Regions from separate parts of the Methylobacterium sp. A49B genome, predicted to be linked through region 1. Evidence: predicted binding sites of a transcription regulator. Region 1 holds the regulator's gene; each other region holds the start of a gene.

Region 1 (10,581 bases):
CGAGCCGCGAGCGGCGCGCATGGTCCCAGCCGAGGCCTTTGTCGACGATGGCCGACTGCTGGTAGAAGATCATCCACGGCATGATCACCGCGCCGATATTGGCGGCGATCAGCACCCGGTATTGCCCGTCACCCAGCGGGATGTGCCCGAAGGAGGCGACGATCTCCGGCACGTCCGGCCGCGCCGCGATCGCCAGCCCGACGAAGACCAGCTCGAACAGGCCGACCGCGATCGCCACCACCTCGACGCGCCGGTAGCTGCCGGTGAAGACCAGCCCGAGGAGCAGGGTCGCCGGCAGCCCGAGACTCACGAGCCGCGGAACCCCGAACAGGTCGCCGATCCCGGCGATCCCGGAGAACTCAGTCACGATGGCGCCGATTCCCGCGACCACGAGGCCGCCGTAGGAGATCCAGGCCCAGACCGGTCCGTAATGCGTCCGGATCAGCTCGCCATGGCCGCGGCCCGTGGCGGTCCCGAGCCGGACCGTCAGCTCCTGGACGACGTAGAGGATCGGCACCAGCAGGATCTGCAGGAGCAGCAGCGAGTAGCCCCAGCGCGCGCCGCTCTGGGCCGCCGTGATCAGGCTGCCGACATCCGTATCGGCGAGCATCACGACCAGTCCCGGGCCCGCGGCCTTGAGGAACGCGGACAGGCGGGGCAGGGAAGCGCTGGGCACGGCTCGGGAACAGTCCCGGGCGGCGGCAGTTCCGGCGGACGCCTGCGGCGTTTTCCCGGGAGCCCGCGGGAGGAATTGAGATGGCGGAGAGCACGGATCGGGGTTCCGGCTGGAGCCTTCAGGCGAGCGCCGTGCCCGACGGGGTGCGCCTGGAACTCGCCCTGTCCGATCTCGGCGGCGCGCCGGTCACCGCCGCCATCACCCTGGACCGGGCGGAGGCCCGCGCCTTCGCCCGCGCGCTGCTGGCGGCGGCTGGGGACGCGACCGAGCGCACCTTCCCCAAGCCGGGGACCTGAGCCGGGGACCTGACGGGTGCGGGCGCCGGGCCCGCGGTTCAGCGCAGGATCAGGCCCGGATTGCGGCCCGGAAGCCGCGGAACCACCGTGCCGCGCTTCTCGATCGGCGCGTCGCACGCGTAGGCGAACTCTGTCTTCAGCGGATCGAACACGGTCTCGCCGGTGATCCGGCAATCCTCGCGCACGGTCTCGTCGAGATAGGCCCGGGCCGCGGTCCGGAAGCGCTTCACCCGCGTCGCCTCGGGCTCGGGATCGATCCGGACCTCGCTTAGGTTGCAGCCGGCATATTCCCGCAGGGCGTTCGAGACGATCAGCATCCGGCGCACTTGCCGGTTGTCGTAGACCTCGTAGGGCTCCTTGCAGCCGATCGTCACCACCTGCGGCGTCAGCGCGACGTAGTTCCGGGAGATGTAGGAGAACCCGGTCGTGCAGCCGGCGAGCGCCAGGCCGAGGGTCACCACGCCGAGGGTCACCACGCCGAGGGGCAGCAGAGCTGCGGGTCGTCGCATCCTCGTCATCCCAGCCCGATCCACGCCGCGCCCCGGGCTTATCCCCGGACGGCCGGCTGGACGCATTGAAACGGCTCCGCTTGCGCCGTCAATGCGTTTCTCCCCGGCAGGAACCGCCGCGCACGCAAGCGTGGCCATATCTCTCTTGCGGAACACTTGCGGAACGTTTAACGTGTTCGTGATTTGTTTCTGTGGCCGCCACGAGGCGGTCCCTCAAGCCGCGAGGCCCCCGTCGATGCTCACGCGCAAGCAGCTGGACCTCCTGCGCTTCATCCAGAACCGCATGCAGGAATGCGGCGTCCCGCCGTCCTTCGACGAGATGAAGGACGCCCTCGACCTGAAGTCGAAGTCGGGCATCCACCGGCTGATCACGGCCCTCGAGGAGCGCGGCTTCCTCCGGCGCCTGCCGAATCGGGCGCGCGCCATCGAGGTGATCCGCATCCCCGAGAGCCTGACGCAGGCGGCCGCGGCCCAGGCGCCCGCCGAGCCCCGCCGGTTCACCCCGAGCGTGGTGGAGGGTGGCAAGTCCAAGCAGCCGCCGCTGCCCGCCAATGCCCGCATGATCGACGAGGCCGGACGGGCGGTGTCGATCCCCGTCATGGGCCGGATCGCGGCCGGCACGCCGGTCTCGGCGATCCAGAACCAGAGCCATGCCATCACCCTGTCGCCGGACTTCCTGGCCGGCGGCGAGCACTACGCCCTGGAGGTGCGCGGTGATTCGATGGTCGAGGCCGGCATCCTCGACGGCGACCTCGTGGTGATCCGCAAGCAGGACACCGCCAACACGGGCGACATCATCGTGGCCCTGATCGACGACGAGGAGGCGACGCTCAAGCGCCTGCGCCGCCGCGGCTCCTCGATCGCCCTGGAGGCCGCCAACCCGGCCTACGAGACCCGCGTCCTCGGGCCCGACCGGGTCCAGATCCAGGGCCGCCTCGTGAGTCTCGTCCGCCGCTACTGAAGCGGTTCGGCGGGCGCGTCGCCGGGCGCGTCCCCGCCGCTTGATCCGTCGGCCTCAGCCGGGGCCGCAGGCTCCTCCATGGCGCGACTGCTGTCGACTGCGGCGGTCATCGGCGGTGCCGGCTTCGTGTCCCGGTGCGGTCGCCACGGCAGGCCGCGATCACCGGTCCGGGCGTAGCGCGCGGTGAACCCGCCGGGTTCGGCCCGGAGCGCCACGGCTCCGTGATCCGCCAGGACATGCCGGTCGATCACGAGGGGCCCCGTGCAGGTCGGGGGCGCCGCGAGGCCGGTGATCAGCACCGCGGCCCGGGCGCAATCCTCCGGGAAGGCGCGGCGATCCCGGACCAGCGCGACCGCCCGCCCATCCGGCAGGCGCGCGGTGCATCCGAGCCGGTCGCAGCGCCCGCTTCCGGACGGCGTGACCAGCGCGCCGGGGCGCCGCCCGTCGCCGTCCGCCTTCAGCCACTGTTCCAGCACGAAGCCGGAGGGGCTGCCCAGGGCGGCGAGGCGGCCGTCCGGCCCCCGCACCGCCGCGCCGCCGCCCTGCCGGTCGACGTAGACGTCGTAGCGGTCCGGCAGCGCGGTGAGCCAGAGCCCCAGCAGGAGGGGCGGCCCGGCGAGCCAGCGCAGGCGCGAGACCGGGAGCGTCGCCAGCAGCAGGCTTGCGGTCAGCAGGGTCAGCGCTGCGGTTCCGAAGGCCGGCAGCACGAGGGTGGCGCGCTCGAACCCGGCGATCCACTCGGAAATCGCCAGCATGCCCCCCACCGCCTGACCCATCAGCCACCAGACCGGCCGGTCGAGGGCGAAGGGATAGGCCAGGATCCCGAGGACCGCGGCGGGCATCACCACCAGGGAGACGAGGGGCAGCGTCAGGGCGTTGCCGACGAGCCCGAAGGGCTGCACGGTCTGGAAGTGGTAGGTGGCGAAGGGCGCGGTGGCGACCTGCGCCACCAGGGTCGTGGCCAGGGTCCCGGTGACCGCCGAGAGGCCGCTGCCCACGAGGCGCCCCACCCGACCCACCCCGGGGCGCACGAACAGCCGGCCGTCGATCAGGCGCGCGCAGGCGATCAGCCCGGCCACCGCGCCGAATGACATCTGGAAGCTCGGGCCGAGCAGGCCCTCCGGCTCGCGGGCGAGCGCGATCAGCGCGGCCAGCGCGAGGTTGCGCATCGACAGGGCCGGCCGGTCCGCCAGGATCGCGCCCAGCATGATCAGGGTCATGATCAGCGAGCGCTCGGCGGCGATGTCCCACCCCGAGAAGGCGCAGTAGGCGGTCACGCCCACCATGGCGAAGCCGGCCGCGATCTTCTTGATCGGCCAGACCAGGGCGCAGTACGGCACCAGGGCGAGGGCCGCCCGGACCAGCCAAAACACCACGCCGGCGGCCAGCACCATGTGGAGCCCGGAGATCGACACCACGTGGTAGATGCCGGCGGCGCGCAGCGCGTCGTTGGTCGCCGGCCCGATCAGCCCGCGCTTGCCCGTCACCAGGGCCGCCGCGACCGCCCCCGCCTGCCCGCCCTCGGCCTCCGCGATCCGGCGGGTCAACGCGTTGCGGGCCGCGTCCAGCGTCGCGGCGAGCCGCAGGCGCAGGGGCGGCGGCTCCGCGGGCGCGCGGACCGTGACCGCTCCGACCAGCGAGCCCACGGCGCCGAGACCCTGGAAATACGCGTCCCGGGCAAAGTCGTAGCCGCCGGGCCGGGCGGCCTCCGGCGGCGGCAGCAGCCGGGCGGTTGCGGCGATGACGTCCCCGGGTCGCGGGATCGGCGTCCTGCGGAACGACACCCGGACATGGACCGGCCGCGCCTCCGGCGCGAGCCCGGCGAAGCTCTCCACGCGGATCACCAGCCGGGCGCCGACCTCGCGCTCGTCCAGCGCCTCGACCATCCCGACGAGGGGGCCGATGGTGGTCCGGGTGAGGATCGGGGCGGCCACCTGGGTGACCCGCCACGTGGCCGCCGCGAAGCCGAGGAACCCGGCCGCCGCCGCGAGGGCCAGCGCCAGGGCCACGGGCCGCGCGCCCAGGAACGGCACCGGCACCAGGGCCAGAGCCGCCCCCACCAGCGGCGCGGCCAAGATCGGCGTCCCGTCGGCCGCCGCGAAGTAGACCAGGATCCCCGCGCCGAAGGCCACCGCCAGCCAGGGGAACAGGCGCCGCTGCTCGGCTTCCCGGCCGAGCCCCTCCGCCACCCAGCGGCGGACCGCCGGAGGGGCGAGCGCGCGCGGGCCGGCGAGCGCAAGGGCACCCCCCGCCTGCCTCGCGCCGATCCGCCGCATTGCCGCCGCCCCGATCCGCGCGACCTGTCGTCGTCGGCCGGCGATTCTCCGGCCGATTCTTAACCCATCCGCCGACCCGTGCTACAGGCGGCACTTCGTGCTACGGGCGCCCTGTCGAGCCCCTCGCCGCTCCATCCCCGCGCCCCGCCCCCGAACATACCGGACCGATGTCCTCAGCCGTCGTCACGCGCTTCGCCCCCTCGCCCACCGGCTACCTCCACATCGGCGGGGCCCGCACGGCCCTGTTCAACTGGCTCTACGCCCGCCACACGGGCGGCCGGATGCTGCTGCGCATCGAGGACACCGACCGGGAGCGCTCCACGAAGGGCGCGATCGACGCGATCCTCGACGGGCTCACCTGGCTCGGCCTCGACTGGGACGGCGACGTGGTGTTCCAGTTCGCCCGCGCCGAGCGCCACCGGGCGGTGGCCGAGGCGCTGCTGGCTGCCGGCCGCGCCTATCATTGTTACGCCACCGCCGAGGAACTCGCGCAGATGCGCGAGACCGCCCGTGCCGAGGGCCGCCCGCCCCGCTACGACGGCCGCTGGCGCGACCGCGACCCGTCCGAGGCCCCCGCCGGCGCCAAGCCGGTCATCCGCCTGCGCGCGCCGACCGAGGGCGAGACCGTGGTCGAGGACGCCGTCCAGGGCCGGGTGACCTGGGCCAACAAGGACCTCGACGACCTCGTGCTGCTGCGCTCGGACGGCACGCCGACCTACATGCTCGCCGTCGTGGTGGACGACCACGACATGGGCGTCACGCAGATCATCCGCGGCGACGACCACCTCACCAATGCCGCCCGCCAGACCCAGATCTTCTCGTCGCTGGGCTGGGACGTGCCGAAGATGGCCCATATCCCGCTGATCCACGGGGCCGACGGGGCGAAGCTCTCGAAGCGGCACGGGGCGCTCGGCGTCGAGGCCTATCGCGACCTCGGCTACCTGCCGGCGGCGCTCCGGAACTACCTCGTGCGGCTCGGCTGGAGCCACGGCGACCAGGAGGTGTTCTCCACCGACGAGATGATCGCGGCCTTCGATCTCGGTGCGGTGGGGCGCTCGGCCGCGCGGTTCGACTTCGCCAAGCTCGCCAACCTCAACGGCCTGTACATCCGCGGCAGCGCCGATGCCGACCTCGTGGCGGCGATCGAGACGATCCTGTCCCAGGTCGGGCCCGAGCGCGGCCTGTCGGCGCCGCTCCCGGCCGATCTCAAGGCCAAGCTCATCCAGGCCATGCCGGGCCTGAAGGAGCGGGCCAAGACCCTGATCGAGCTCATCGACAGCGCCTATTACCTCTACGCCCAGCGTCCCCTGGCGCTGGACGACAAGGCCCGCGCCCTGCTCTCCGACGAGGGCCGCGCCCGCCTCGCCGGCGTGCGCCCGGCGCTGGAGGCGCTGACCGACTGGAGCGCGGCCTCCACCGAAGGCGCCGTGCGCCAATACGCGGAGGCGGCGGGCTGTAAGCTCGGGCAGGTCGCCCAGCCCCTGCGGGCGGCGCTCACCGGCCGCACCACCTCCCCGCCGCTGTTCGACGTGATGGCGGTGCTCGGCCGGGACGAGACCCTCGCGCGCCTCGGCGATCAGGTGCCGCAGGGCTGAGGGTGACCGCTCGCGCACGGAGCGCCCTCTCCCCCGCACGCGCCGACCGGATTCAAACACCTCGGCTTGGCGCCAACACTCTGAAAGAAGCGCGCTTTCCCCTCCCCCTTGCGGGGAGGGGTCAGGGGTGGGGGTGGTTCAGGATCGAGCCGTGAGGTGCCTTCTGCACCACCCCCACCTCCAACTCCTCCCCGCAAGGGGGAGGAGAGTGCGCTCCGGCCAGAGAGGTGTGAATACCGTCGCTCCGCGCGCGGAGAAGAGGTGCGGTGCCACGGCCGCCCTGGAGCAGCGCCGCCACCCGGGCTGGGAACTGCGGGCTGCGGCCCGGATTTCGCTTGGTGGACTTCGCTTGACGAATCCGCTTGGCGTCGGGGTTCGGATGTCACCGACCCCGTTGCTGCTGCAGTGCCGTTTGGGTAACGCATGCCAGTGAGCACCCGCAGCATAGCGCGGGCGCTCAAGGCCCCCGGGACCGGTTCAGGGGCGCCCGAGGCCGGCATCCGCCACGTCGCCACAGAAGGGTCCACGATCCATGAGCGCACCCAGCACCATCACCGTGGACGGCAAGACGATCGAGCTGCCGGTGAAATCCGGCACGATCGGGCCGGACGTGATCGATATCGGCAAGCTCTACGCCCAGACCGGCGCCTTCACCTTCGATCCGGGCTTCACCTCGACGGCGTCCTGCGAATCGAAGATCACCTACATCGACGGCGACGAGGGCGTGCTGCTCTACCGCGGCTACCCGATCGAGCAACTCGCCGAGCAGGGCGACTTCCTCGAGACCTGCTACCTGATGCTGTTCGGCACCCTGCCGACCGCCGCCCAGAAGGCCGATTTCGACTACCGGGTCACGCGCCACACCATGGTGCACGACCAGATGAACCGGTTCTTCACCGGCTTCCGCCGCGACGCGCACCCGATGGCCGTGATGGTCGCCTCGGTGGGCGCGCTCTCGGCCTTCTACCACGACTCGACCGATATCACGGACGAGAGCCAGCGGATGATCGCCTCGATCCGCATGATCGCCAAGATGCCGACGCTGGCGGCGATGGCCTACAAGTACTCGATCGGCCAGCCCTTCGTGTATCCGAAGAACGACCTCGACTACACCTCGAACTTCCTGCGCATGTGCTACGCGGTGCCGTGCGAGGAATACGAGGTGAACCCGGTCTTCGCCCGGGCGCTGGACAAGATCTTCATCCTGCACGCCGACCACGAGCAGAACGCCTCGACCTCGACGGTGCGGCTCGCGGGCTCGTCCGGCGCCAACCCCTTCGCCTGCATCGCGGCCGGCATCGCCTGCCTGTGGGGCCCGGCCCATGGCGGGGCCAACGAGGCGGCGCTGAAGATGCTGATGGAGATCGGCACGCCGGAGAACGTCGGCAAGTTCGTCGCCAAGGCCAAGGACAAGAACGATCCGTTCCGCCTGATGGGGTTCGGCCACCGGGTCTACAAGAACTACGACCCCCGCGCCCGGATCATGCAGAGCACCACCCACCAGGTGCTCAAGGAGCTCGGCAAGACCGACGATCCGCTGCTCCACGTCGCCATGGAGCTGGAGCAGATCGCCCTCAAGGACGAGTACTTCATCGAGAAGAAGCTCTACCCGAACATCGACTTTTATTCGGGCATCACCCTCAAGGCGATGGGCTTCCCCACCGACATGTTCACGGTGCTGTTCGCGGTGGCGCGCACGGTGGGCTGGATCGCCCAGTGGGCCGAGATGATCGAGGACCCGTCGCAGAAGATCGGCCGCCCGCGCCAGCTCTACGTCGGCCCGGCCCAGCGCGACTACGTGCCGGTGGACGCGCGCGGCTGAGGCGGCCCCTGTCCCGGACTAAGTTCAGCGGGGCGGCCGAGAGGCCGCCCTTCGCGTTTGCGGAGGCGGTCGCGCTCCGCCTGCCCTACCACCCGCCCTACGATTGGGCTGCGATCCGCGCCTTCCTGGCCAAGCGGGCGATCCCCGGCGTCGAGGCGATCGAGACCGGCGGCTTGGCCTATGCGCGGACAGTGAGCTTGGCAGGGTGCCACGGCATCCTGACGGTGCAGCCCGGGGACGAAAGCCTGCATGTCGGGCTCCACGGCATCGACTCGGGTGAGGGTCCGGCCGTTGCCGCGCGCCTGCGCCGCCTGTTCGACTGCGACGCCGACCCGGCCGCCATCGCGGCTTGCCTCGCCGGGGACTCGGTCCTGGCACCCCTCGTGGCGGCACGGCCGGGCTTGCGCCTGCCCGGCGCCTGGGATCCGTTCGAGACCGGCTGTCGGGCGATCCTCGGCCAGCAGGTCTCGGTCGCGGCCGCGATCGGGCTCGCGGGTAAACTGGTTGCGGCCTTCGGACCGCCGCTCGCCGAGCCGGTCTGCGGCCTGACCCATGTCTTCCCCGCACCGGCCGACCTGGTCGAGGCGGATGTCGCCCTGGCGCTGAACATGCCCCGCGCCCGCGGCGCGGCGATCCGGGCGCTGGCGACGGCCGCGCTCGCCGACCCGGATCTGTTCTCCCCGGCCGAATCGCTGGAGGCAGCGGTTCTGCGCTTCACGGCGATCCGCGGAATCGGGCCATGGACGGCGCAGTACATCGCCATGCGGGCGCTCAAGCTGCCGGACGCCCTGCCGGTGGGCGATGTCGGGCTATTGCGGGCGCTGGAGACCGGCACCGGGCGTCCGAGTCCGGCGGCGCTCCTGGCGCGGGCCGAGGCGTGGCGGCCGTATCGATCTTACGCGGCGCAGCACCTCTGGGCTGCGGATGAGGCGGCCGTGAAGGGGCGGTGATCGCCGTCCATGACGTCAGCGGATCGTCCTTGCGGGCGCAGCGAAGCAGGGCTCCAGGAATCGCGCGCCTTCTGTGGAGCCCTCCTTCGAGGCCTCCGCTGCGCTCCGGCACCTCAGGATGAAGGGGGCGGGTTGGGGGCCGTTCTGCTCTCACCGCCCGAACCGCTCGAACTTCGGGAAGCTGCGCGCCATCATCAGCCCGACCTCGGCGCGGTGGCCGAGCCACTTCTCCAGCACCGACACGTTGGCGAGCCGGCCCTCAGTCGAGCCGTCCTGCCAGGGCAGGCCGTCGGCCAGCTTGAACACGTGCGCGTCGAGGAGCCTGCCGCTGCGGCAGCGCTGCAGGCGCACGCCCTTGCCGCGGGCGAGTTCGGCCACCTCGGAGATCGGGAAGATCAAGAGCAGCTTCTCGGTGTTCACCACCGCGACGTGGTCGCCGTCGGCCGGCACCAGCACGGCCGCGGTGGCGTCGCCGTCGAGGCCGAGCACGCTCTTGCCCTTGCGGGTGTTGGCCACCAGCGCGTCGGCGGGCGCCACGAAGCCGCGCCCGTCCGAGCCCGCGATCAGCAGCTTGGTCTCCGGCCGGTAGGGCAGAGCCGCCACGATCTCGGTGCCGTCGTCGAGGTCGGCCATCAGGCGCACCGGGTCGCCGAAGCCGCGGCCGCCCGGCAGCTTCGAGGCCTCCAGCGTGAAGACCTTGCCGTTGGTGGCGAGCAGCAGGATCTTCTGCGTGGTCTCGGTCGGGAAGGCGATCTTCAGGGTGTCGTCGCCCTTGAACGCCACGCCCGAGAGGTCCGCGACGTGACCTTTCAGCGCCCGGATCCAGCCCTTGGTGGAGACGATCACGGTGATCGGCTCGCGCTCGACCAGGGCCGCCGTGAAGTCGATGCCGCCGACATCCGGCGGGCTCGCCAGCGTCGTGCGGCGCCGGCCCAGCTTCGTCTCGGGCCCGAAGGTCTTCTTCACGGCGCGGATCTGCGCCTGGATCGCCTTCCACTGCGCCGGCTCGGAGGCGAGCAGCGCGTCGATCTCGGCCTTCTCGGCGGTGAGCGCCTCGAACTCGCGCTTCAGCTCCATCTCCTCCAGCTTGCGCAGGGAGCGCAGCCGGGTGTCGAGGATCGCGTTGGCCTGGAGCTCGGTGAGTTCGAACCGGGCCATGAGGGCGGCCTTCGGCTCGTCCTCCTCGCGGATGATGCGGATCACCTCGTCGAGGTCGAGATAGACGATGAGCAGGCCGCCCAGGATCTCCAGGCGGCGGTCGATCTGGCCGAGGCGGTAGCGCGAGCGGCGCTGCAGCACCACGCGGCGGTGGTCGACCCACTCGCGCAGGCACTCGGCGAGCCCGATCACCTTCGGCACGAGGCCGCCGACCAGGACGTTGAGGTTGAGCGGGATCCGCGCCTCCAGCTCGGTCAGCCGGAACAGCGATTCCATCAGGATCACCGGATCCACCGTGCGCGAGCGCGGCTCCAGCACGACGCGCACGTCCTCGGCCG
Region 2 (10,581 bases), on a different contig from region 1:
GATCACGCCTTCGAAGGGCTTGTTGACCGTGTACTTGCGCAAGCCGTCGTCGTAGGCGAAGCGGACCGCCTGCTTGCCCGAGCCGTACAGCACGATGGCGCGGGCCGTCTCCGACAGGCTCTGCCAGGGGACGCCGGTCTTGAAGCCGAAATGCTCGGCCAGCGCCTCGAGCGTCTGGCCGTAATAGGGCGAGGTCGACTTCGCCCAGGGTCCGACCGCGCCGCGCTTCAGGCTGAGGCCCGGGTCGGAGATCACCAGCTCGGGGTCGATCCGCATCTCGTGCCCGATGCCGCCGCAGGTCGGGCAGGCGCCGAACGGGTTGTTGAACGAGAACAGCCGCGGCTCGATCTCCGCGATGGTGAAGCCCGAGACCGGACAGGCGAAGCGGGACGAGAAGGTGATGGTCCGGGGCTCTTCCCCCTCGGGGGCGTCGGCGAACACGACCTCCGCGATGCCGTCGGCGAGTTCCAGCGCGGTCTCGAAGGAATCCGCCAGCCGCGCGCCGATATCGGCGCGGACCACGATCCGGTCGACCACCACGTCGATGTCGTGCTTGAACTTCTTGTCGAGCTTGGGCACGTCGTCGATGGCGTAGTATTCGCCGTTCACGCGCAGGCGCTGGAAGCCCTTCTTCTGATATTCGGCGATCTCCTTGCGGTACTCGCCTTTCCGCCCGCGGACCACGGGCGCCAGCAGGTAGAGCCGGGTCTTCTCGGGCAGCTCCAGCACCCGGTCGACCATCTGCTGGACGGTCTGGCTCTCGATCGGCAGGCCGGTGGCGGGCGAGTAGGGGATGCCGACCCGCGCCCAGAGCAGGCGCATGTAGTCGTAGATCTCGGTGACCGTCCCGACGGTGGAGCGGGGGTTCTTCGAGGTGGTCTTCTGCTCGATGGAGATCGCCGGCGACAGCCCGTCGATCTGGTCGACGTCGGGCTTCGACATCATCTCCAGGAACTGGCGGGCATAGGCCGAGAGCGACTCGACGTAGCGGCGCTGCCCCTCGGCGTAGATCGTGTCGAAGGCGAGCGACGACTTGCCCGAGCCCGAGAGCCCGGTGAAGACCACGAGCCTGTCCCGGGGGATGGTCAGGTCGACGTTCTTGAGATTGTGCTCCCGGGCGCCGCGGATCGCGATGACCCGCCGGTCCTCTGGCGCTGCCGGGGCGGCGTCGAACAGGGCGGCCAGCTTGGCGTCGACGGCCGCCTCGGTCCGGGCCGCGGACGCTTCGCCCTTCGGGCCGGCCGACTTGGGCCGGGCTGCCTTGGTCGAGCCTGCCTTGGTCGAGCCTGCCTTCGTCGAGGCCGCCTTCGTCGGGGCTTCCTTGGCGGGCATCTTGGGAGCGGCTTGGGCGGCGCCGGCGCGGCTTGCGACACGACTTCCAGCTTGGGCTTTGGCCATGAGGGCGGCGGTCTTTCGAGGCGTCGACGCGGTCAGAGTCGGATTCGCGCGCGGGCCAGCCGCCGCTCCCGCTCATGTCGAGCCCACGGGGCCCACGGCAAGATGCGGCCGGCGGGACGCAGGCCCGTCATGCGCCGCCCTTGCTAGAACGAAACGCGTACGGCGGCAACCGCTCCGTGGATGCGCAACCGTCTTGGCGAGCGCGGCGAAGCCATCCAGAGGGCGCCACGCTCCGCGATGTCGCGCCGCCCTGGGTCGCTTCGCTGCGCGCGCGATGACGTCGGCCCATCTCCGGTGCCGCATCGCGGGCGCTGAGATCCCACGTCGCCAGATCCCAACCCTCGGATTCTCATCCTCGACAGGTGCCGATGCCCGCGCTTCCTGATCGTCACCCCTCCGCGTTGCGGGCCATGAAGCTGGCCGGCGTCCCGTCCTCCGGGTTCACGAAGACGATGTCGGTGGGCGCCCGGCGGGGCGTGTCGATCGACAGGAACACCACCGGCGTCCCGGGCTCGATCTCCGGCATGGCGTGGACCGTGCCCTTCTCGAAGAACAGGAGCTGGCCCGGGCCGAACGCCGTCACGGCGGCGGGGTCGCCCATCCAGAACGTGCCCCGGCCCGAGAGGCAGTAGAGGTACTCGTCGCAGGTGGCGTGGTAGTGCGGCGGGGTCGGGCGGTAGACCCGGAACACCCGGGCGCTCGCCGCCTCCCGGTCGGTCAGGTAGGTGTCGACCAGGAGGGTCGTTGCGCTGTCGGGCAGGGACGCCGCCAGCGCCGCCACGTCGAAGATGCCGGTTCCCGCCGTCTCCGCCATCGCATCCTCCCTAACTGGAAAAACCTTCGAGCACGATCTTGCCCCTGGCGCGCCCGCTCTCGATGAGCGCGTGGGCGCGCCGCAGGTTCGCGGCGTCGATCCGCCCGTAATGCTCACCCAGGGTGGTGCGCAGGCGCCCCGCGTCAACGAGGCGAGACAGTTCGTCGAGGAGGGCCCCCTGGGCGGCGATGTCGGCGGTGGCGAACATCGAGCGCGTGAACATGAACTCCCAGTGCAGCGACAGGCTCTTGCGCTTGAGGAGCCCGACATCGAGCTGATCGGGATCGTCGATCAGGGCGAGCCGGCCCTGCGGGGCGATCAGCGCGACGATCGCGGCCAAGTGGGCGTCGGTGCCGGTGGTGGAGAAGACGAGGCCCGGCGCCCCGAGGCCGAGCGCCGCCACCGCGTCCGCCAGCGGTTTGGAATGGTCGACCACGTGGTGGGCGCCGAGGTCCCGGCACCAGTGCGCCGTCTCGGGCCGCGACGCGGTGGCGATCACGGTCAGGTCCGTCAACTGCCGGGCGAGCTGGATCGCCACCGAGCCGACGCCGCCGGCCCCGCCGACGATCAGGATCGCCGGGGCGGCGCCCGGCACCGGCCGTCCCGTGTCGAGCCGGTCGAACAGGGTCTCCCAGGCGGTGATCGCGGTGAGCGGCAGGGCGGCGGCCTGCGCCCAGTCGAGGCTTCTGGGTTTGTGCCCGACGATGCGGGCGTCGACGCAATGGTATTCCGCGTTCGTCCCCGGCCGGGTCAGGTCGCCCGCGTAGAACACCGCGTCGCCCGCCGCGAAGCCCTGGACCTCCGCGCCCGCCGCGACGACGGTGCCGGCCGCGTCCCAGCCCAGCACCTTGACGCCGCCATCCTCCGGCTGCGCCCGCCGCCGGACCTTGGTGTCGACCGGGTTCACCGAGACCGCCTCGACCTTCACCAGCAGGTCGTGCGGGCCGGGCTCGGGCTGCGGCAGGTCGAGAGCGACCAGGGCTTCGGGATCGGTGATCGGCAGGGACGTGCGGTAGCCGACGGCGCGCATCGTGGTCTCCTCGGGCTGTCGCCGCGGGAGATGCCGCCCGCCTTCACGAACCGCAAGTACGCACATAAAACGCCCCTGGTGCCGGAAATGATACCGTCGGAGACAGCCCATGCCCCGCACCCGCCATCACGTCGGCGCCTGCAGCCCCGGCTGCGCCGTCGAAGCGACCCTCCGGTTCATCGACGGCAAGTGGAAGGGCGTGATCCTCTACCACCTGCTGGAGGGGACCCTGCGGTTCAACGAGATCCGGCGGCGGCTGACCAGCGTGACGCAGCGCATGCTCACGAACCAGCTGCGCGAAATGGAGGCGGACGGCCTGATCACCCGGACGGTCTACGCCCAAGTCCCGCCCAAGGTGGAGTACAGCCTGACCGAGCGCGGGCGCTCCCTTGAGCCGGTCATCCGCGCCCTGAAGACCTGGGGCGATGTGCACGCCGATCAGGCAACGACCGTCCAGAACGCTGCTTGATTGAGCAGATCATGCCGCACCGGTTGAGGAATCCATAACTGTATCTTTAAGACTTGGCGGGATGCTGAAACATCTCCTGCCGGACCATTCCAGATCTTCCGATGCCGCTCCTCGCCTCGCTCCGCGCCCGCATCCTGGCGGTGGCGCTCGCCCCGTGCCTCGCCTTCGCGGGGGCGGCGGGCCTCGCGGCGTCGGACCAGTGGGCGCGCCGCGCCGAGATGGACCGGGTGGAGGGCCTCGTCGGCCTCGCCTCGCGGGTCAGCGCCTTCGTGCACGAGGCCCAGCGCGAGCGGGGCGCCTCCAGCCTGTTCCTGGGCACTGCCAGCTCGCTAAGGGCCTGACAAACCGAGAAACCTTGTAGGGTGAGTGGATTGGGGCTGCTCGTTGGTACAAACGGGTGGTACAGATGGCCCTCGCGATGGCTCGACCTTGGAAGCATCCCAAGACCGGCATTTTTTGGCTGCGCCGATCAGTGCCCCACGACTTACGGCCCTTGGTCGGCAAACGCGAGGAAAAGCGCACCCTCGGCACACGGGATCCCGCCGAGGCTAAGCTTCGACACACCGCCGAAATGGCGAAGCTTGAGCAACGTTGGGCTGCCCTGCGCCGCCAGCAGAGTGGGTTGCCGGCAGAGAACCCCGCATCCAGCCAGACCGTCACACTGACCGAATTGCAGGCGCATGAGAGGGCAGAATGGCTGTATCGGTACTGGCTCAACAAGCATCGCGACAACCCGAGCGAGCAGACTTTTTGGCCGACCGACCTCTACGGTGAGCTTTGGACTGATCCATACGGGCAGTCGCTGTTCACGGGGTTCTCGAAGACACTCGAGCTTCGCCAGCGCGATGCGCTGATGGAGGCGCAGGTCTATCGCATGCAGGCTTGGTGTAAGGAGCAGGCCGACGACCTCCTCGATGCATGGGGGTGGAGCACAGATGAGAAGAGTCGCCAGCGGCTCGCTAAAGCGATGGCCGCCGCCGTGCAGCGGGCGAGTCTCGTGTTGGAGCGCCTCGCCCGCGGGGACTCTGTCGATTTGGATTCGACCCTTCCCAAGCGCACGCAGATCGCGCCGGCCGCAGCCGGGAAGCCTGTCAGCTTCGACGAGTTGCTGAAGGGTTGGACGGCTGAAAAGCAACCGCGGGCGAAGACGATTTATGAGTGGTCGCGTGAGGTCGGCAAGTTCGCAGCTTTCCTCGGGCACGACGATGCGGCCCGTGTGACGCCAGAGGACGTGGTACGCTGGAAGGAGGCGCTGATCGCTGAGGGACGGAGCGCCAAGACCATCAACGACAGCAAACTTGCAGCGGTGCGCACGGTTCTGCAGTGGGCTACCGAAAACCGACGTCTACCGTCGAATCCTGCTGCCAGCGTGCGTATGGACGTCAAGCGGGTGGCGAAGGGCCGACGCAGTTTCTCGGACGATGAGGCGGCAACCATTCTCAAGGCGGCACTTGGCGAGGCGAACCCAGTCCTACGGTGGGTGCCGTGGCTGTGCGCCTACTCAGGGGCACGCCTGTCGGAGATCTGCCAGTTGCGGGTCGAGGACGTCCGCGAGATTGAGGGCATCTGGTGCTTGCGGATCGATGCCGAGGCGGGATCGGTGAAGACGGCGAGTTCGGAGCGCACGGTGCCGCTGCACCCAGCGGTGCTGGAGCGCGGCTTTGTCGCCTTCGTTCAAACCTTAGGCAATGGTCCGCTGTTTGCAGACCTCTCCCCTGACATGTTCGGCAAGCGAGGCGGCAACGGTACGAAGGTGCTGGGTCGCTGGGTGCGGGGTTTAGGGCTGGACGAGAAGCGGCTGGCGCCAGCACACAGTTGGCGGCATCGGATGAAAACCCTAGCCCGGCGTCACGGCCTCGCCGAGGACGTGACGCGCGCCTTGATGGGTCACACGGGCAAGTCCGTGGCGGACAACTACGGCGAGTACGAAGTGGCAACGCTCCATCGCGAGTTGCTGAAGGTGCCAACACTCCCCTTATCGTCATAAATGGCAAGCACGTAGGGAAGCTGAACGGGTTTTAATCAGGCCTGCTTCGGTCATGTGTAGACGGAGTGGTTCATGGCCCACCGATTGCGAAGGCCATGCGCGACGGCGCCCTTGCCCCATGGGTGGCCTCAGGCGGCCCGCTCGGCGGCGCTGGCATCGTTGAGGCTAGCGAGACATTCATCGGTCGCGAGCCCGGCAAGCCAGTCAAGCGCGCCCATCACCACAAGCTGGAAGTACTGAGCCTCGTGGATCGCTCCACCGCGTAGGTGGGCTCCGTTGTTGTGGACGATCTCGAGCCCAAGACCGTGAAGCCGATCCTGGCCGCCAACCTCGCCAAGGAAGCCAACCGCTACACCGACGAAGCCGGCCACCACGTCAAGCTTGGTGCGTCCGTTGCGGGCTACCAGTTCACCCAACACAGCCGGGACGATTACGTGCGCGGCATCGTTTAACCAGGCGACAGGCCGCCTCTGGCGCCAAGACGACATTCAGAGGCGTTCAAGTACCTGACGCTTGGCAACCGCGAACTCGCTTTCGCTCAGGTGCCCGTCCGCACGCAACTGCGCAAGGCGTTCTAATTCTGTGATCGAAGCGGCCGCCGACGAACGCGCAAACGATGTCGCTCTCGCGCCGCTCACCAGCGAGGCTACCAGCAGCGGAAATGGCTCATCGGCCGCTTGACAGCCTGCGCCGCTGCGATCTGCGCCTGTGAGCCTGCCTAAGCGAAGTAGCGGGTACACCGCCAGCAACATCGCCACGGCCCAGCCGGCCACGCTCGCGTTAATCGCCAGGACCAGCCAACGGTTCGCAGCGCGCTGCCAAAACGCGATGATCGATGGCAGCGCGAACAGGACCAGTACAGTCAACCAGGCGCAGGCGACGACAAATACGAGTTGATCTTTGGGGTTCATGCGGCGGCTCGCGCCACGGCGTGAGCCTTCATTGCCACATACACTTCCTCAGTTTGCGTGCCAGCCGCCCAGAACCGGGCGGGTTGCTCTGACTCCCCATTAAGTCGTCCAGCACGGTGGCTAGCGCAGCACCGACTGCTTGGACATCCGCTACCTGACCACCTTCGAAGCCCACGAGCGGGTCGGGTCTGTAGCGGTTCGGCGTAGGTCGCGGGCGCTACCCCGAGCACTGCTTCGGCCGGTGAGGCATCCGCCTCGCCCTGCACGAGTTGGGGGCCGAGCGTCGGCACGCGCTCAGCCGGCAGATGACGACCGGCCAACTCAGTATTCCTCGGCCAGCATGACGGTAAGCATGCGGACTGTCACCGCCGGATCGGTTGAATCGGGCGATGCGAAGCTCAGGCTGGTGTCGTAAGTGTCGATCTTCCAGAAGCAGCGGTAACCCGCGACCGTAACGGCGCCGAAGTCGTGCTCGCCATGCGGATCGCTGTCGGCATCGAAACAGTCAAAGCCACGCACCGCGGCCAGGAGCGCAGCGCGAGCCACGCTCGGCAGCAGCGCGACCCCGGCACTCAGCACAACCCTGCCACCGGAGAAGCTCCGGCGGAATGCGTCGTTGAGCGCTGCAATCGGCGCGGCGCCCGCAATCTTGGCCTCAGGCTCATCGTAGCACGCAGAAACCGAGCGAGCACATAAGTTCACATTTTGTTCATTATCTGCGTCGGTGTTGATCATGATTTGCTTCACTCCGCCGATGCGAGATGGGTAGCCAAACGATCGGCCGCCGCGAAAGCGCGCCGCGACAGCTCGGCCAAACGCTGCGCCTCGGCTTCGAACGCCGCGCACAGCGCCTGCCGCACACCAGGGCGTTGTGCTTCGGCTGTACGCAGCACCACTTCCAGGTCATCGCCATCCAGGCTGGCGACCGCCTCCAGAGCCGCCATTAAGATGGTCTCGGCAGTCGCAGGAGGGCGAACTCGCTGTGGTGCCGTCACTGCGGGAAGCAGGGCCGGTAAAATCACTGGGGCCGGTGGCTGATTAGTCCGTTCGGACATGGTGTCATCCTTCGATACGGTCGATGGAGATGCCGGCGCTCAACCCTGTGGGTCGGTGGCGGGGTGCAACAGGGCAAGTTCGTCGCGGCGGCGGGTGAACTCGGGCTCCTGAGGCCAGTCACGCCAGCGCAGCAGGAAGCGCTCGTCGGCGCGGGTAGCGACGACGAGCGACTCGAACCAGCCCTCCATCGGCCCAGTAGTAGCCAACACGAGCACACCTGGCTTGATCGCGTCCCAGGTGCCGAGCACGCGAGCATCGCCGGCCGGCGGTCTTGAAGGTGCCGAGGCGGTGTGGACGGGCGCGGTAGCGGCTGCGTTGCCTGTCGGGGTCATCGGAACCGCAGGCGTGGTCGGCGTCGCTGAGGCGTTGCTCCCCACGGGCTGAAAACCGCTCGCAGGCTCGTCGAGGTCTCTGCTGGTTTTGGCTTCCTGACCCCGACCACCGCTAGTGCTGCTTGGCTTAGGTTGCTGGTTGGACATGCTTGGCTCCAGAAACAACGAAGGCGGCCCAGAGGCCGCCTCGCGAGGGGAAGATGCTCTACGCAGAGGCCACGCTAACTGCGGTTGTTGGGCGCGCCACGCTGGCGGCCTCGCTGGGCAGTAACTCGGCGTCATCGCAAGTGCTTTCAATCGCCTAGGGTGCGCGACAGGCCGATGGTATCGGATAATAATCCTAATGTCAAGGCTGCGAACGTTTTCCAGCTCGTGACGGGTCAGCGGCTCAAGTGGAAACCCCGTTAGTGGACTGATTTCAGCCTGAATTAAACGACCGGACTACCATCAATCGACACAATACTTCAGCGCATTCCGGAGCGAATTTTTGAATTGATGATATTGCCTAAGCCGCGTTAGCAGGGACCAGAGCAAAGATCGTATGGGTGCGGTTCCTTCCAGAAGCCAAGCTGGCTCAGTACCAAAAAGCGGACCTTCGGCTTTGCGCCCAACCCGGTCATCTTGGTTGAAGCGCAGACATCCCGAAAGCAGACTTGCGGCTTGAGCGGACATGCAACTTGACGACCGCGCTGCAGGCCGCCGCGGAAGGCTTTGGAGGCCCCCTTCGGTCCTACCGCGTATCGGTATTCAATGAGACGATGCCGCGCTCACAAATCCCGGCAGACGTCGGGGCGAGCGTCGGACAGCGCTTACGCGCCGCCCCATAAGGCGGCGTGGCATCCGAGCGCGCCTCACTGAACCTGCTCTGCGAGCTTGAGAAGCTCGGCGCACGAGGCGTTCTTGCCGGCGAAATCCTTCCAGGCCGTGTCGCGGGCCGCCTCACGCCATTTCTGAATATGATCGGCCGTGAGATCGTGGATCTTGGCGCCGCGGGCGGCGTAGATCTTGGTGATCTCTTCGTCGTCCGTCTTGGCGGCCGCGAAGGAGAAGGCCTCCAACTCCTGGCCGATCTCCTGAACAGCCCTCTGCTGCTCCGGCGTTAGGGCCTCGAACGTCGCCTTGGAGATGATCAGCGGCTCCAGGATGAACCAGAAGGAGCGCCCCCGGCCGGCGGTGAGGTTCTTGGTCAGCTCGTCGAGACGGAACGAGATCAGGCTGGTGGAGGCGCTCACCGCCGCTTCCAGCGCGCCGGTCTGCATGCCGATATACATCTCGCTCGACGGCATGGTGGAGACGATGGCGCCGGAGGCCTGGAACACGAGGTCCATCTCGCGGCCGCCGCCGCGGATCTTCACGCCCTTCACGTCAGAGGGCACCAGGATGGGGTGGACACGCGAGGCGACGGCTCCCGATTGCCAGACCCAGGTCACGATCATCACGCCCTTGTCGTTGAGCGTCTTGGCAAGCCGTTCTCCGACCGGGGCGGTGCGCCACTGGGCGGCCTGATCGTAGTTCGTCACAAGGGCCGGCATAAGGGCGATGTTGGCCTCCGGCACTTCGCCGCCCGCGTAGGAGAGCGGCACGAGGCTCATGTCGACGGCTCCTTTGCGCACGGCGCTGAACTGCGCGAGTGTCTTCACCAGCGAGGAACCCGGATAGACATGCACCGTCAGGCTGCCGCCGGTGCGCCTCTCGAGCTCCTGGCCGAAGCGGCGGCAGATGCGGTCGCGGGCGTCACCGTGCTCCAGGGTGCCGCCGGGGAACTGGTGCGAGATGCGCAGCACCTTCGGCGCCTGTGCCCGTAGCACGGCCGGGCTGGTGATCAGGCCGGCGCCGAGCGCCGCCGAGCCGAGCAGGTTGCGGCGTGTGACAATCATTCTGAGTCCTCTATCTTTCCGCAACGGTGAGGCCTGTCACCGATAGACTTGTTCGATCTCGGGTTCTGGGGCGACTGGCCGGGCGGAACCTGACCCCGGCCGGGTGCCAATGTCTGCGGCACGCGCCTCACGGGTGTTGCTCGCCGGCCTGATCGACGAATCTCAGGCGACGGTGCGGGTGGGCTCCGCCTGGATGCGCCCGCGCAGCCAGTTGATCACCCCGCCCGCGAGCAGGATCTCGATCTGCCGCGGCGACAGATCGTGCCGCAGCTGCATCTTCGCCTTGCCGCCGCGGACCGTCGCGGTGATCTCCCGGCCCGCCGCCAGTGCGTCGGCGACACCGGCGATCTCCACCGTGTCGCCGAGTTCCAACCGGTCGTAGTCGGACGGGTCCTGGAAGGTCAGCGGCAGGACGCCGAAATTCACGAGGTTCTGCCAGTGGATCCGGGCGAAGCTCTTGGCCAGCACCGTCTCCAGCCCAAGGTAGCGCGGGGCGAGCGCGGCGTTCTCGCGGCTCGAGCCCTGGCCATAGTTCAGACCGCCGACGATGGCGTGGCCGGCACGCTCCCGGCCACCCTGCTTCGCCCGCTTCGGATAGGTGTCGTCGATCGGCTCGAAGGTGAATTCGCTGGTCTTCGGGATGTTCGACCAGTAGGGCATCACCCGGGCGCCCGCCGGCATGATGTCATCGGTGGAGATGTCGTCGC
Region 3 (10,581 bases), on a different contig from region 1:
GACTCGCCGTACTGGGCCGTGGAGCCGAGGGACAGGTCGAGGATCTCGGTGACCGCCGCGATCTCGGACAGCACCACCCGGCTGACATCGTCGATGGCGCTCGCCAGCCGCCGGCCGTCCAGATAAGCCTCGTGCAGCGTGTCGATATCGGACTCCGTCAGGCAGCCGTTCTGCGCGGTGAGGCGCTTCACGGCGTCGCCGAGCAGCGGCAGCTCACCCGAGACGTAGGCGTACCAGACCGCGTAGGCCCGCGGCGTCGCCGCGGGGCCGTAATCGCGAATCAGATCGTGGGCCCGCTTCGCCAGGGCGAAGCTGCGGTCGCGATCCGAATGGGTGTCCTGGCTCATCCCTGTCCCGCCGCCCGAGCCGCCGACGCTTCAATCCGTCGTGGCTCGAAAATCAATGTAGGGCAGGGTGGTAGCCGGAGAGTTAAGCCAGGAAAGACTGCTGTTACTTCTCTTTCTTCGCCAAGACTGGACGAAGCAGGAAGGCTGGAACGTGCGAGCCGAGGCCGACCGGCGTCTCGCCGTCCGGCTCGGCCCGGCGCCCGCGCTCCTCGCGGCCGGTTTCGGGGCGCGACGCGGCGCGGGCCTCGCCGCGGGGCGAGGCCGGACGCGCTTCGGCGCGCTGGGCCGTCGACGCGCTGCCGCGGCGGGCGCGGGGCCGGTCCGCCGCCTCGCCGTCGGCCCTGGCCTCACGCTTCACGTCCCCCTTGGCGTCATCTTTGACGTCACGCTTGACGTCAGACTTGGCGTCGCCCTTGGGGGCGCCCCGGCCTGTTCCCTTGGCCGAACGCCCGCCGCGGCGGCCCTCGCCCGACCGGCCGCGATGACGGGTGCCGGTCTCGCCGGATCCCTCGGCCACGGTCGACAGGTCACCGTCGAGCCACGGGACCGGCTGGCCGATCAGCGCCTCGATGGCGCCGAGCGAGCGCGAATCGTCGGGCGACACCAGCGTGTAGGCGGTGCCCGACCGGCCGGCGCGGCCGGTGCGCCCGATCCGGTGGACGTAATCCTCCGGGTGGTGCGGCACGTCGAAATTGAACACGTGGCTGACCGCGGGAATGTCGAGGCCGCGGGCCGCGACGTCGCTGGCGACAAGGAGCGCGGTGTCGCCGCTGCGGAACGCGTCGAGGGCGGTGGTGCGCGCGCGCTGATCCATGTCGCCGTGGAGGGCGGCCGCGTCGAAGCCGTGGCTCACCAGAGACTTCTGCAGCATGGCGACGTCGCGCTTGCGGTTGCAGAAGATGATCCCGTTCTTGAGTTCGGCCTCGCCGCGGATCAGGTCGCGCAGGCGCTCGCGCTTGCTGTGCCCCTCCGGTCCGGTGGCGACCAGACGTTGCGTGATCGTGGTCGCCGTGGAGGCGGGCCGGGCCACCTCGACCCGCTGCGGGTTGTGCAGGAACATGTCCGCCAGCCGCTCGATCTCGGGCGGCATGGTGGCCGAGAAGAACAGCGTCTGCCGGGTGAACGGTACCATCTTGGCGATGCGCTCGATATCGGGGATGAACCCCATGTCGAGCATGCGGTCGGCCTCGTCGATCACCAGGAGCTCGACGCCGGTGAGAAGCAGCTTGCCCCGCTCGAAATGGTCGAGGAGACGCCCCGGCGTGGCGATCAGCACGTCGGTGCCGCGCATCAGCTTGGCGTCCTGATCGGCGAAGGAGACGCCGCCGATGATCAGCGCCACGTTGAGCTTGTGGTTGGTCCCGTAACGGTCGAAATTCTCGACCACCTGGGCGGCCAGCTCGCGGGTCGGCTCCAGAATCAGGGTCCGCGGCATCCGGGCGCGGGCGCGGCCGTTCTCCAGGAGCGTCAGCATCGGCAGCGTGAACGCCGCGGTCTTGCCGGTGCCCGTCTGGGCGATGCCGAGGACGTCGCGGCGGGCCAGCACATGGGGGATGGCTTCGGCCTGGATCGGCGTCGGCTCGGTGTAACCCGCCGCTTCGACGGCGTTCAGGACTTTCTCGCTCAGTCCCAGGTCGGAAAAAGGCATCTGCGTTCAGGAACCGTTGCGCGCCCGGCCGGCGCGATGGACACCGTCGCGGCAACGGCAGGGGAGAAGGCTCGCGCGGGACGCTCGGATGCTCCCGGGGCCGCAGGGCGCATGGTTCCTGTCAGTTAGGGGCTTGGCGCAGCTTGTCAATCTCGCAATGCGTCCCGGCGCGATGCCGCGCACAGTCGATCGGGCCGCATCAGGGTCGCAGATGCGCCGCCGCGGGCGCCAGACAGGGGTCCAGCCGCGTCGCCCGCGCGGCCGGAATCGCACCGGTCGTCACGGGATCCTCCGGCACGCGGCCCGCGGCCAGGGTGATCGCCGGGGGCGCTTCCGCCGGGACGCTCCACCGGGCCAGCTGGGCGGCGGCGAGCACGGCCACGAGCCCGATGAGACCCGACACGCGCACCGCCCAGGGCAGGGCGCTCGCCGCACGGGCCGGGTGCCCCAGATCCGGGTCCTCGGACGTCGGGCGTCGCCTGCCGAAAGGCTGGACGCCCCGGTGATGGCGGCTGTGCATGGGCGGCTCTCCGGGCCGGGCGCGGGGCCGCCCTCGGCGCAACTTCCGGCAACAGGGTTAATGGTCGGCTTACGTTAGACCGTCGCCGCCAATCCAGTTGTCCCAGAATATAACGGCGGCCCCGCGCCCCGCCTGCGCGACGGTCGACAGACTCCACCGCGCCACGAAGGTCTTACGGGACACCGCCGAGTCCCACGCCCGCCAGCGTTACTCGGATTCTTATCCTTCTACCGGCCATGTCACCGCAGGATTAGCGCGGCGACCCGGGATACCGGCTGTTAGTCTTCATCTTTCGTTGACGGGATCGTCCTAGTCTCACCCTGCTTGTTGCGGGAAAGCGACAGACCTGCCGACCGAGAGCGCCTTGAAGGCTGCCGGCTCAAGCTAAACCAGGACCTTTGGAACCATGAAGAAGCTTCTCCTTGCCTCAACGGTGCTTGTCGCCACCACCGCGGCCGTGTCCGCCGCGGATCTGCCGCGCCGCGCCGCCCCGCCGCCCGTGTTCACCCCCGTCCCGGTCTTCACCTGGACCGGATTCTACTTCGGTGTGAACGCCGGCTACGGCTTCGATGCCAGCAGCCGCAACACCTCCAACTACGCGCTGCCGGCCGGCTCGCTGATCAACTCGCCCGGCACCAACGGCGTCGTCAGCGTCAACAACCGCAGCAACAATGACGGGTTCAGCGGCGGCGCGCAGATCGGCTACAACTATCAGTTCACGCCGGGCTCGGGCGTCGTGATCGGCTTCGAGGCCGACGCCCAGTACGTCGACTTCGCCCGCCGCGCCGACGCGACGCAGAACTACGCCTTCGGCGGCCCCAGCACGGGCATCGCCTTCGCGCCGCCGCGCGCCTACGTCGCCACCAGCGGCAACGGCCTCGACTACTTCGGCACCGTGCGCGGCCGTCTCGGCTACGCCTTCGACCGCACCCTCGTGTACGGCACCGGCGGCTTCGCCTACGGCTCCGGCCAGGACGACCAGAACTTCGCCGGCAACCGGTTCCGTGACAGCTTCCGCACCGGCTGGGCGGCAGGCGGCGGCATCGAGTACGCCCTGCCCACCGACTCCTTCCTGAACTTCTTCCGCTCCTCGGCCGTGACGCTCAAGGTCGAAGGCCTGTACGTCAGCCTCGACCGGCAGAAGAACACCGCCGGTGGTGTCTTCTACGGCAACCTGCTCCCCCCGAACGGCACCGCCTATCTCAACGGCGCCGCGGCCAAGACCGAGTTCGCCGTCGTCCGCGCCGGCCTGAACTACAAGTTCGGCTCGTACTGAGATCGAAGGCCGGAGCCGGCTCGACCGGCTCCGCGCACGGGGAGGGCCCGGCCGCAAGGCCGGGCCCTTTCGCGTTGAGGCGCGGTGTCTCAGAGCCGGCGCGGGTGCGACATGCCCGTCCGGAACCGGGCCGGCATCAGACGATTGGCCGGGTGCGCCGCGATGAGACGGGGCGCTTCGGAGCGATCGGCCATGCGCAGCCACATCCTTCTCGCATCGCTGGCGGCCATCGGCCTCGCGGTTGCACCAGCCCTGGCCCAGGACGCCACCGTGATCGGCCGCGACACGGTGCTGCCGGGAACCGGTCCGGGCACCGCCACGGACGGCAACAGCGTCAGCCGATTGATGGAGGCCCCGAACGCCGAGGATGCCGCCAAGCGTCAGGGTCTGAAGCCCGCCACCTTCCTCACCTCGAAGATGATCGGCGTGACGGTGCGCAATGCGGCGGGCGAGAACGTCGGCACGATCGAAGATCTCCTGATCACCGACGGCGGGACCTTCAAGGCGGTGGTGATCGACGTGAGCGGGTTCCTCGGGCTCGGCAGCAAGCGGATCGCGGTAGAGCCCGGCGCTCTCGTGCTGCGTCCGGGCGGGGACCGGTTCTCGGCGGTCCTCAACATGAGCAAGGACACGGTGGCGGCGGCCCAGCCGTTCGATCCCGCGAAGGTGATCCCGGCGCCCCGATAGGCCGCGACCGGAGCCCGTCATCCGTCGTTGCGAGCGGAGCGGCTCCATCGGCCGGCGCGGCGAGGCCGCGCCGGCGCGACCCCATCAGATGTCGAGATCGGCCCCTTCGGCGAAGGCCGCGCGCTCGCTGATGAAGGCGAAGCGCGCCTCGGGCTTGTTGCCCATCAGGCGCTCCACCGTGTCGCCGGTGGATTCCCGGGCCTCGTCGAGGACCGCGACGCGCAGGAGCGTGCGCTTCTTCGGGTCCATGGTGGTCTCCTTGAGCTGGGCCGGCATCATCTCGCCGAGGCCCTTGAACCGCCCGATCTCGACCTTGCCGTTCTTGAACACCGTCTTGATGATGCGCTCGCGATCCGCGTCGTCCCGGGCATACGCCACCTTCGAGCCCTGCTGCAGCCGGTAGAGCGGCGGGATCGCGAGGTAGAGGTGCCCGCGGTCGATCAGCTTCGGCATCTGGCGGTAGAAAAATGTGATCAGCAGCGAGGCGATATGGGCGCCGTCCACGTCGGCGTCCGTCATGATGATCACCTTCTCGTAGCGAAGGTCCGCCTCGCGGAAGGCCGAGCCGGTGCCGCATCCGAGCGCCAGGGTGAGATCCGAGATCAGCTGGTTGGCGCCGAGCTTGTCGCGCGAGGCCGAGGCGACGTTGAGGATCTTGCCGCGCAGCGGCAGGATCGCCTGGGTCGCCCGGTCCCGGGCCTGCTTGGCCGAGCCGCCGGCCGAGTCGCCCTCGACGATGAAGATCTCCGAGCCCGCGGTGCCGGCCGCCGAGCAGTCGGCCAGCTTGCCGGGCAGGCGGAGCTTGCGCGTCGCGCTCTTGCGGGCGACCTCCTTCTCCTGGCGGCGGCGCAGGCGCTCCTCCGCCCGGTCGATCACCCAGTCGAGCAGCTTGTTGGCCTGGGCCGGGGAGGCGGCGAGCCAATGGTCGAAGGCGTCGCGCACCGCCGTCTCGACGATGCGCTGCGCCTCCACGGTGGCGAGCTTGTCCTTGGTCTGGCCCTGGAACTCCGGCTCGCGGATGAACACCGAGAGCATCGACGCGCAGGTCGCCATGACGTCGTCGGTGGTCACCGCCGTCATGCGCTTGGCCTGGTTCACCCGCTCGGCGTGCTCCCGCAGGCCGCGCAGCAGCGCGACACGCAGGCCGGCCTCGTGGGTGCCGCCCTCGGGCGTCGGGATCGTGTTGCAGTAGGAATGCGAGATCCCGTCCTCGGCGACCATCCAGGCCACCGCCCATTCGAGCGAGCCGTGCGAGCCCGGCTTGGTGATCTTGCCGGAGAACATCGCCTCGGTGACGAGTTCCTTGCCGTCGATGTCCCGGGCGAGGTAGTCGCGCAGCCCGTCGGGGAAGCGGTGCACGGCCTCCGGCGGCACGTCCTCCAGCCCTTCGAGCAGGGCGGGGGCGCAGCGCCAGCGGATCTCGACGCCGCCGAACAGATAGGCCTTCGAGCGTGCCATCTTGAACAGGCGGCGCGGATCGAACTTCAGCGATCCGAAGATCTCGGCGTCCGGATGGAAGCGGACCCGCGTGCCCCGGCGGTTCTGGACCCGCCCGACCAGTTCCAAGGCCCCCTGCGCGTGACCGCGCGAGAACGTCTGGCGGTAGAGCGTCTGGTTGCGCGCCACCTCGACCTCCAGCAGGTCGGAGAGGGCGTTGACCACCGAGATGCCGACGCCGTGCAGCCCTCCCGAGGTCTCGTAGACCTTCGAGTCGAACTTGCCGCCGGCATGCAGCGTGGTCATGATGACCTCGAGCGCCGACTTGCCGGGGAATTTCGGGTGCGGGTCGACCGGGATGCCGCGGCCGTTGTCGGTGACGACGAGCGCGCCGGTCTCCTCCAGCTCCACCTCGATGAAGCTGGCGTGACCCGCCACCGCCTCGTCCATGGAGTTGTCGATCACTTCGGCGAAGAGGTGGTGCAGGGCTCGCTCGTCGGTGCCGCCGATATACATGCCGGGGCGACGCCGGACGGGCTCCAGCCCCTCCAGAACCTCGATGTCGGAGGCGGTGTACCCTGCCTCCGGCGCAGCCGATGCGAGCGCGGTCACCGAAGCCGAGGCGTCCAGGCGCCGCCGCGGCTCGGCCGGGCGGACGGCGGACGCCTTTCCGCCGGGTCCGAACAGGTCGCGCGCCGGGTCGCTCACGCGCGGCCTCCGCAGGCGCGGCGCATCGGCTGGCTCAGGATCACGCAGACGGGTCTTGGGTCGTGGAGCATGCGCCTTCATCCCCGCATGATAGCGGAACAAAACGTAAACATCAAAGGCCTTCGCCCCCTGGCGATGCCGCCGCCTTATCGCATGCTGCGCCGCCGCGAGCGAGGGCCGGCGCGGCGCCCCGGACCGGTCGCGGTGCGTCGATCGTCATCACGACGTTGCACAACATTGGGTTAAGGCTTTCCCATGATCAGCCTGTCCGCGCTCAGCAGATTGCCGCCGGAACAGAACGATCGGCCCGGCGTTAGCGCCGCAGACAAGACTTGACCGTGGTCAGGGAGCCGCAGTCGATGAGTGACGCCGCGATCGAAGCCCGCCGCCTGACCCTGATCCGCTTCGAGCACGCGGCCGGTGCCGCCTTCGGCTGCGAGGACGATGCGGCCGGCGTGCCGCCCGCCCGCGCCCTGGTGAACGCCACGACGATCACGCTCGCGACCTTCGCGACCGCGGTAGCCGCGACGATCACCTATCTGGTCTGAGGCGGGCAGGATCTCCGCAGCGCCTCGGTGCGGCGGTCCATCCTGGCTCCGATTCTCCCTCAAATCCCGAGGCGATGGAGCGCGGCGGACGCTTCGAAGGAGCCCTTCAGCCAGCCGCGCGCGTCCTGAACGCTTCTTCGAGTCCCGCTGACGTGGACACGTGAGAAGAGGGGTGGGATGGAGCCTCGTCGCTGCGTCCGAACACGCTCCTCGACGTATCCCTCAGCCGGAACTCGACTTCTTCGCCGCCGCCTTCTTGGCCGCGGGCTTCTTCGCTGTCGTCTTCTTCGCCGCCGGCTTGTCGCCGCCCGCGGCACGCGCCGAACTCTTCCGGACCGCGCCGCGCTTGGCCGGCTTGCCGCCACCGGAGGCGCGCTTGGCATTCACCAGGGCGATCGCCTCATCGAGGGTCAGCGCCTCGGCACTGAGGCTCTTCGGCAGCGTGGCGTTCACCTCGCCGTCCGTGACGTAGGGCCCGTACTTGCCGGCCTTGACCACGAGGTCGCGGCCGCTGGCCTCGTCCTTGCCGAGCGGCCGGCCCGGATCGGCGGCCGGACGGCCGCGGCCGCCGCCCTGCTCCTTGGCGACGATGAGGTCGATGGCGCGGTTACCGCCGATCTCCAGCACGTCGTCGTCACGCCCGAGATTGGCGTAGGTCTTCCCGTGCTGCACGTAGGGCCCGAACCGGCCGAGATTGGCCAGGATCGGCTCGCCGGTCTCGGGGTGGCGCGCGACCTCGCGGGGGAGCGCCAAGAGCGCGAGCGCCTTAGTCAGATCCACGTCCGACGGGCTGAGCCCCTTCGGCAGCGACGAGCGCTTCGGCTTCTCCGCGCCCTTCTCGGTCGAGGCCTCGCCGAGCTGCAGGAACGGACCGAAGCGGCCGTCGCGGAGCGTCACGGGCAGGCCGGTCGCCGGATCGTCGCCCAGCACGCGCACGCCCGGCTGGCCGCCCTCGGGCGAGGAGCCGTCGCCCTCGCCCTCGACCCCGGAGGCCGAGAGCTGGCGGGTGTACTTGCATTCCGGGTAGTTGGAGCAGCCGATGAAGGCGCCGAACTTCCCGAGCTTCAGCGAGAGCTGGCCGGAGCCGCAGGTCGGGCAGGTGCGCGGGTTCGAGCCGTCGCCCTTGTCGGGGAAGATGTGCGGCCCGAGGAGGCCGTTCAGCGCCTCCAGCACGTCGGCGACGCGCAGCTCCTTGGTCTCGCCGATCGCCGCCGAGAAGTCGCGCCAGAAGTCGCGCAAAACCGCCCGCCAGTCGATCTCGGCATTGGAGACGCGGTCGAGCTGCTCCTCGAGGCCGGCGGTGAAGTCGTACTCGACGTAGCGGCGGAAGAAGCTCTCGAGGAAGCCCGTGACGAGCCGCCCCTTGTCCTCCGGCTGCAGCCGCTTCTTTTCGAGCTTCACATATTCGCGGTCGCGCAGGGTCTGCAGCACCGCCGCGTAGGTCGAGGGCCGGCCGATGCCGAGCTCCTCCATGCGCTTCACGAGGCTCGCCTCGGAGTAGCGCGGCGGCGGCTCGGTGAAGTGCTGGGTCGAGCTGATCCGCTCGCGGGTGAGCGGGTCGCCGGCCTTCATGGGCGGCAGGCGACGGCTCTCCTCGTCCTCCTCGTCGTCCTTGCCCTCCTGGTAGAGCGCGAGGAAACCGTCGAACTTCACCACCTGGCCGGTGGCGCGCAGGTCGATCGTGCGCGGCCCGACCTTGGCGGTGACGTCGACGGTGGTCCGCTCCAGCTCGGCCGATTCCATCTGGCTCGCCATGGTGCGGGTCCAGATCAGCTCGTAGAGCCGGGCCTGCTCGGGCTCGAGGTGGCGGGCGACCATCTTGGGCAGGCGGCCCATGTCGGTGGGGCGCACCGCCTCGTGGGCCTCCTGGGCGTTCTTGGCCTTGACGCTGTACTTGCGCGGCACGTCCGGCACGTAGCGGTCGCCGAACTCCTTGCCGATCACACGGCGGGCGTCCTGGATCGCCTCCGGCGCCATGTCGACGCCGTCGGTCCGCATGTAGGTGATGATGCCGACCGTCTCGCCGCCGATGTCGACGCCCTCGTAGAGGCGCTGGGCGACCCGCATGGTCTGGGCCGGCGCCATCCCGAGCTTTCGCGATGCCTCCTGCTGGAGGGTCGAGGTCGTGAAGGGCGGCTGCGGGTGGCGCTTGGCGGGCTTCGCCTCGACGCTCGCCACCTGGAAGGTCGCGAGCTCCAAATCGCGCTTGAAGGCGGCGGCCTCGTCGCCGGTGCCGACGTCGAGGCGCTGGATGCGCTTGCCGTCGGCGCCCACGAGGCGCGCCTCGAAGGTCGCGCCGTCGGCGGTCGTCAGGGTGGCGATGAGCGTCCAGTACTCACGCGGCTTGAACCGCTCGATCTCCATCTCGCGCTCGACGACGAGGCGGAGCGCCACCGACTGCACGCGCCCCGCCGAGCGGGCGCCGGGGAGCTTGCGCCACAGGACCGGCGAGAGGTTGAAGCCCACGAGGTAGTCGAGCGCCCGGCGCGCCAGGTAGGCGTCGACCAGCGCCTGGTCGATCTCCCGCGGCTTGCGCATCGCCTGCTCGACCGAGCTCTTGGTGATGGCGTTGAAGGTCACGCGCTCGACCGGGATGCCCTTGAGCGCCTTGCGGGCGGTGAGCGCCTCCAGCACGTGCCAGGAGATCGCCTCGCCCTCGCGATCCGGGTCGGTGGCGAGGATCAGCTTGTCGGCGCCCTTGACCGCCTTGGCGATCTCCGAGACCCGGCTCGCCCCACGGTCGGCCAGCTCCCAGACCATGTGGAAGTCCTGCTCGGGATCCACCGAGCCGTCCTTGGGCGGCAGGTCGCGGATATGCCCGAAGGAGGCGATGACTTCATAGTCGCGACCGAGATACTTATTGATCGTCTTGGCTTTGGCCGGCGACTCGACGACGACGACTTTCATTCAGACCTCTGCCCCTGACGGAGCCTGGGCTCGACGGACGAATTCTGTTCGAGATTCGCGCGGGACAGAGGCCCGCCGTCGGGCCGGGGCCGCGCGCCGGGGACAAGTGGGTCACGGGCGGCGGGATGTCAAATGACGACCGTGACGCAAGCCTCGCCGAAGGGACTCGTCGTAAGCGGCGCGAGCGGCTTATTTGAACGGTGCGCGATGGCGATCCCAATTCCCTGGCGCCTACCCTCCCCCCTCTGCGGGGGACGGTGGCCCCTGCGTCAGCAGGGGTCGGGAGAGGGGAACCTGGGTTCAGAAAAGGGCGCAGCCATCACACAGCACAGAGCTTTGTCCTGCACCGTCTCTCCCCTCTCCCGACCCCCTTCGGGGGCCACCCTCCCCCGCAGAGGGGGGAGGGAGGTGGCGCGTGGCAGTCCCGGATGAGGAAGGCCAATGTCAGAGAGCAGAGGCGTTACGCACCGCTCATCCGTTGAGGCCGCGATCAAGAGCGATCT

What was found. Region 1 encodes LexA, which represses DNA repair genes until DNA is damaged. Its sites were predicted from a motif close to TGTTCNNNNTGTGTTCNG; they were not measured.
Region 2: uvrA (excinuclease ABC subunit UvrA) is a predicted target of LexA. The motif match lies at 1,543-1,560, and genes of this name have one in related genera.
Region 3: parE (DNA topoisomerase IV subunit B) is a predicted target of LexA. The motif match lies at 6,718-6,735, and genes of this name have one in related genera.

The regions. Positions count from the first base shown of each region.
Region 1 is NZ_JBKFBO010000043.1:23,970-34,550, forward strand. It holds gene ACLBX9_RS03350 (NRAMP family divalent metal transporter) at 1-676, opposite strand, end outside; gene ACLBX9_RS03355 (hypothetical protein) at 757-972, shown strand; gene ACLBX9_RS03360 (hypothetical protein) at 1,011-1,481, opposite strand; gene lexA (transcriptional repressor LexA) at 1,717-2,442, shown strand; gene ACLBX9_RS03370 (ComEC/Rec2 family competence protein) at 2,436-4,718, opposite strand; gene gltX (glutamate--tRNA ligase) at 4,886-6,313, shown strand; gene gltA (citrate synthase) at 6,846-8,135, shown strand; gene ACLBX9_RS03385 (DNA-3-methyladenine glycosylase family protein) at 8,216-9,085, shown strand; gene parC (DNA topoisomerase IV subunit A) at 9,236-10,581, opposite strand, start outside.
Region 2 is NZ_JBKFBO010000106.1:11,274-21,854, forward strand. It holds gene uvrA (excinuclease ABC subunit UvrA) at 1-1,398, opposite strand, end outside; gene ACLBX9_RS18390 (cupin domain-containing protein) at 1,787-2,212, opposite strand; gene ACLBX9_RS18395 (zinc-binding alcohol dehydrogenase family protein) at 2,223-3,242, opposite strand; gene ACLBX9_RS18400 (winged helix-turn-helix transcriptional regulator) at 3,352-3,711, shown strand; gene ACLBX9_RS18405 (hypothetical protein) at 3,813-4,052, shown strand; gene ACLBX9_RS18410 (DUF6538 domain-containing protein) at 4,118-5,698, shown strand; partial or broken gene ACLBX9_RS18415 (transposase) at 5,759-6,147, shown strand; gene ACLBX9_RS18420 (SHOCT domain-containing protein) at 6,187-6,609, opposite strand; gene ACLBX9_RS18425 (DUF3768 domain-containing protein) at 6,931-7,344, opposite strand; gene ACLBX9_RS18430 (hypothetical protein) at 7,353-7,553, opposite strand; gene ACLBX9_RS18435 (hypothetical protein) at 7,704-7,913, opposite strand; gene dctP (TRAP transporter substrate-binding protein DctP) at 8,849-9,874, opposite strand; gene ACLBX9_RS18445 (aconitate hydratase) at 10,037-10,581, opposite strand, start outside.
Region 3 is NZ_JBKFBO010000066.1:20,041-30,621, reverse strand. It holds gene ACLBX9_RS05735 (GGDEF domain-containing protein) at 1-347, opposite strand, end outside; gene ACLBX9_RS05730 (DEAD/DEAH box helicase) at 451-1,995, opposite strand; gene ACLBX9_RS05725 (hypothetical protein) at 2,195-2,515, opposite strand; gene ACLBX9_RS05720 (outer membrane protein) at 2,922-3,791, shown strand; gene ACLBX9_RS05715 (PRC-barrel domain-containing protein) at 3,984-4,478, shown strand; gene parE (DNA topoisomerase IV subunit B) at 4,563-6,623, opposite strand; gene ACLBX9_RS05705 (hypothetical protein) at 6,983-7,171, shown strand; gene topA (type I DNA topoisomerase) at 7,394-10,078, opposite strand.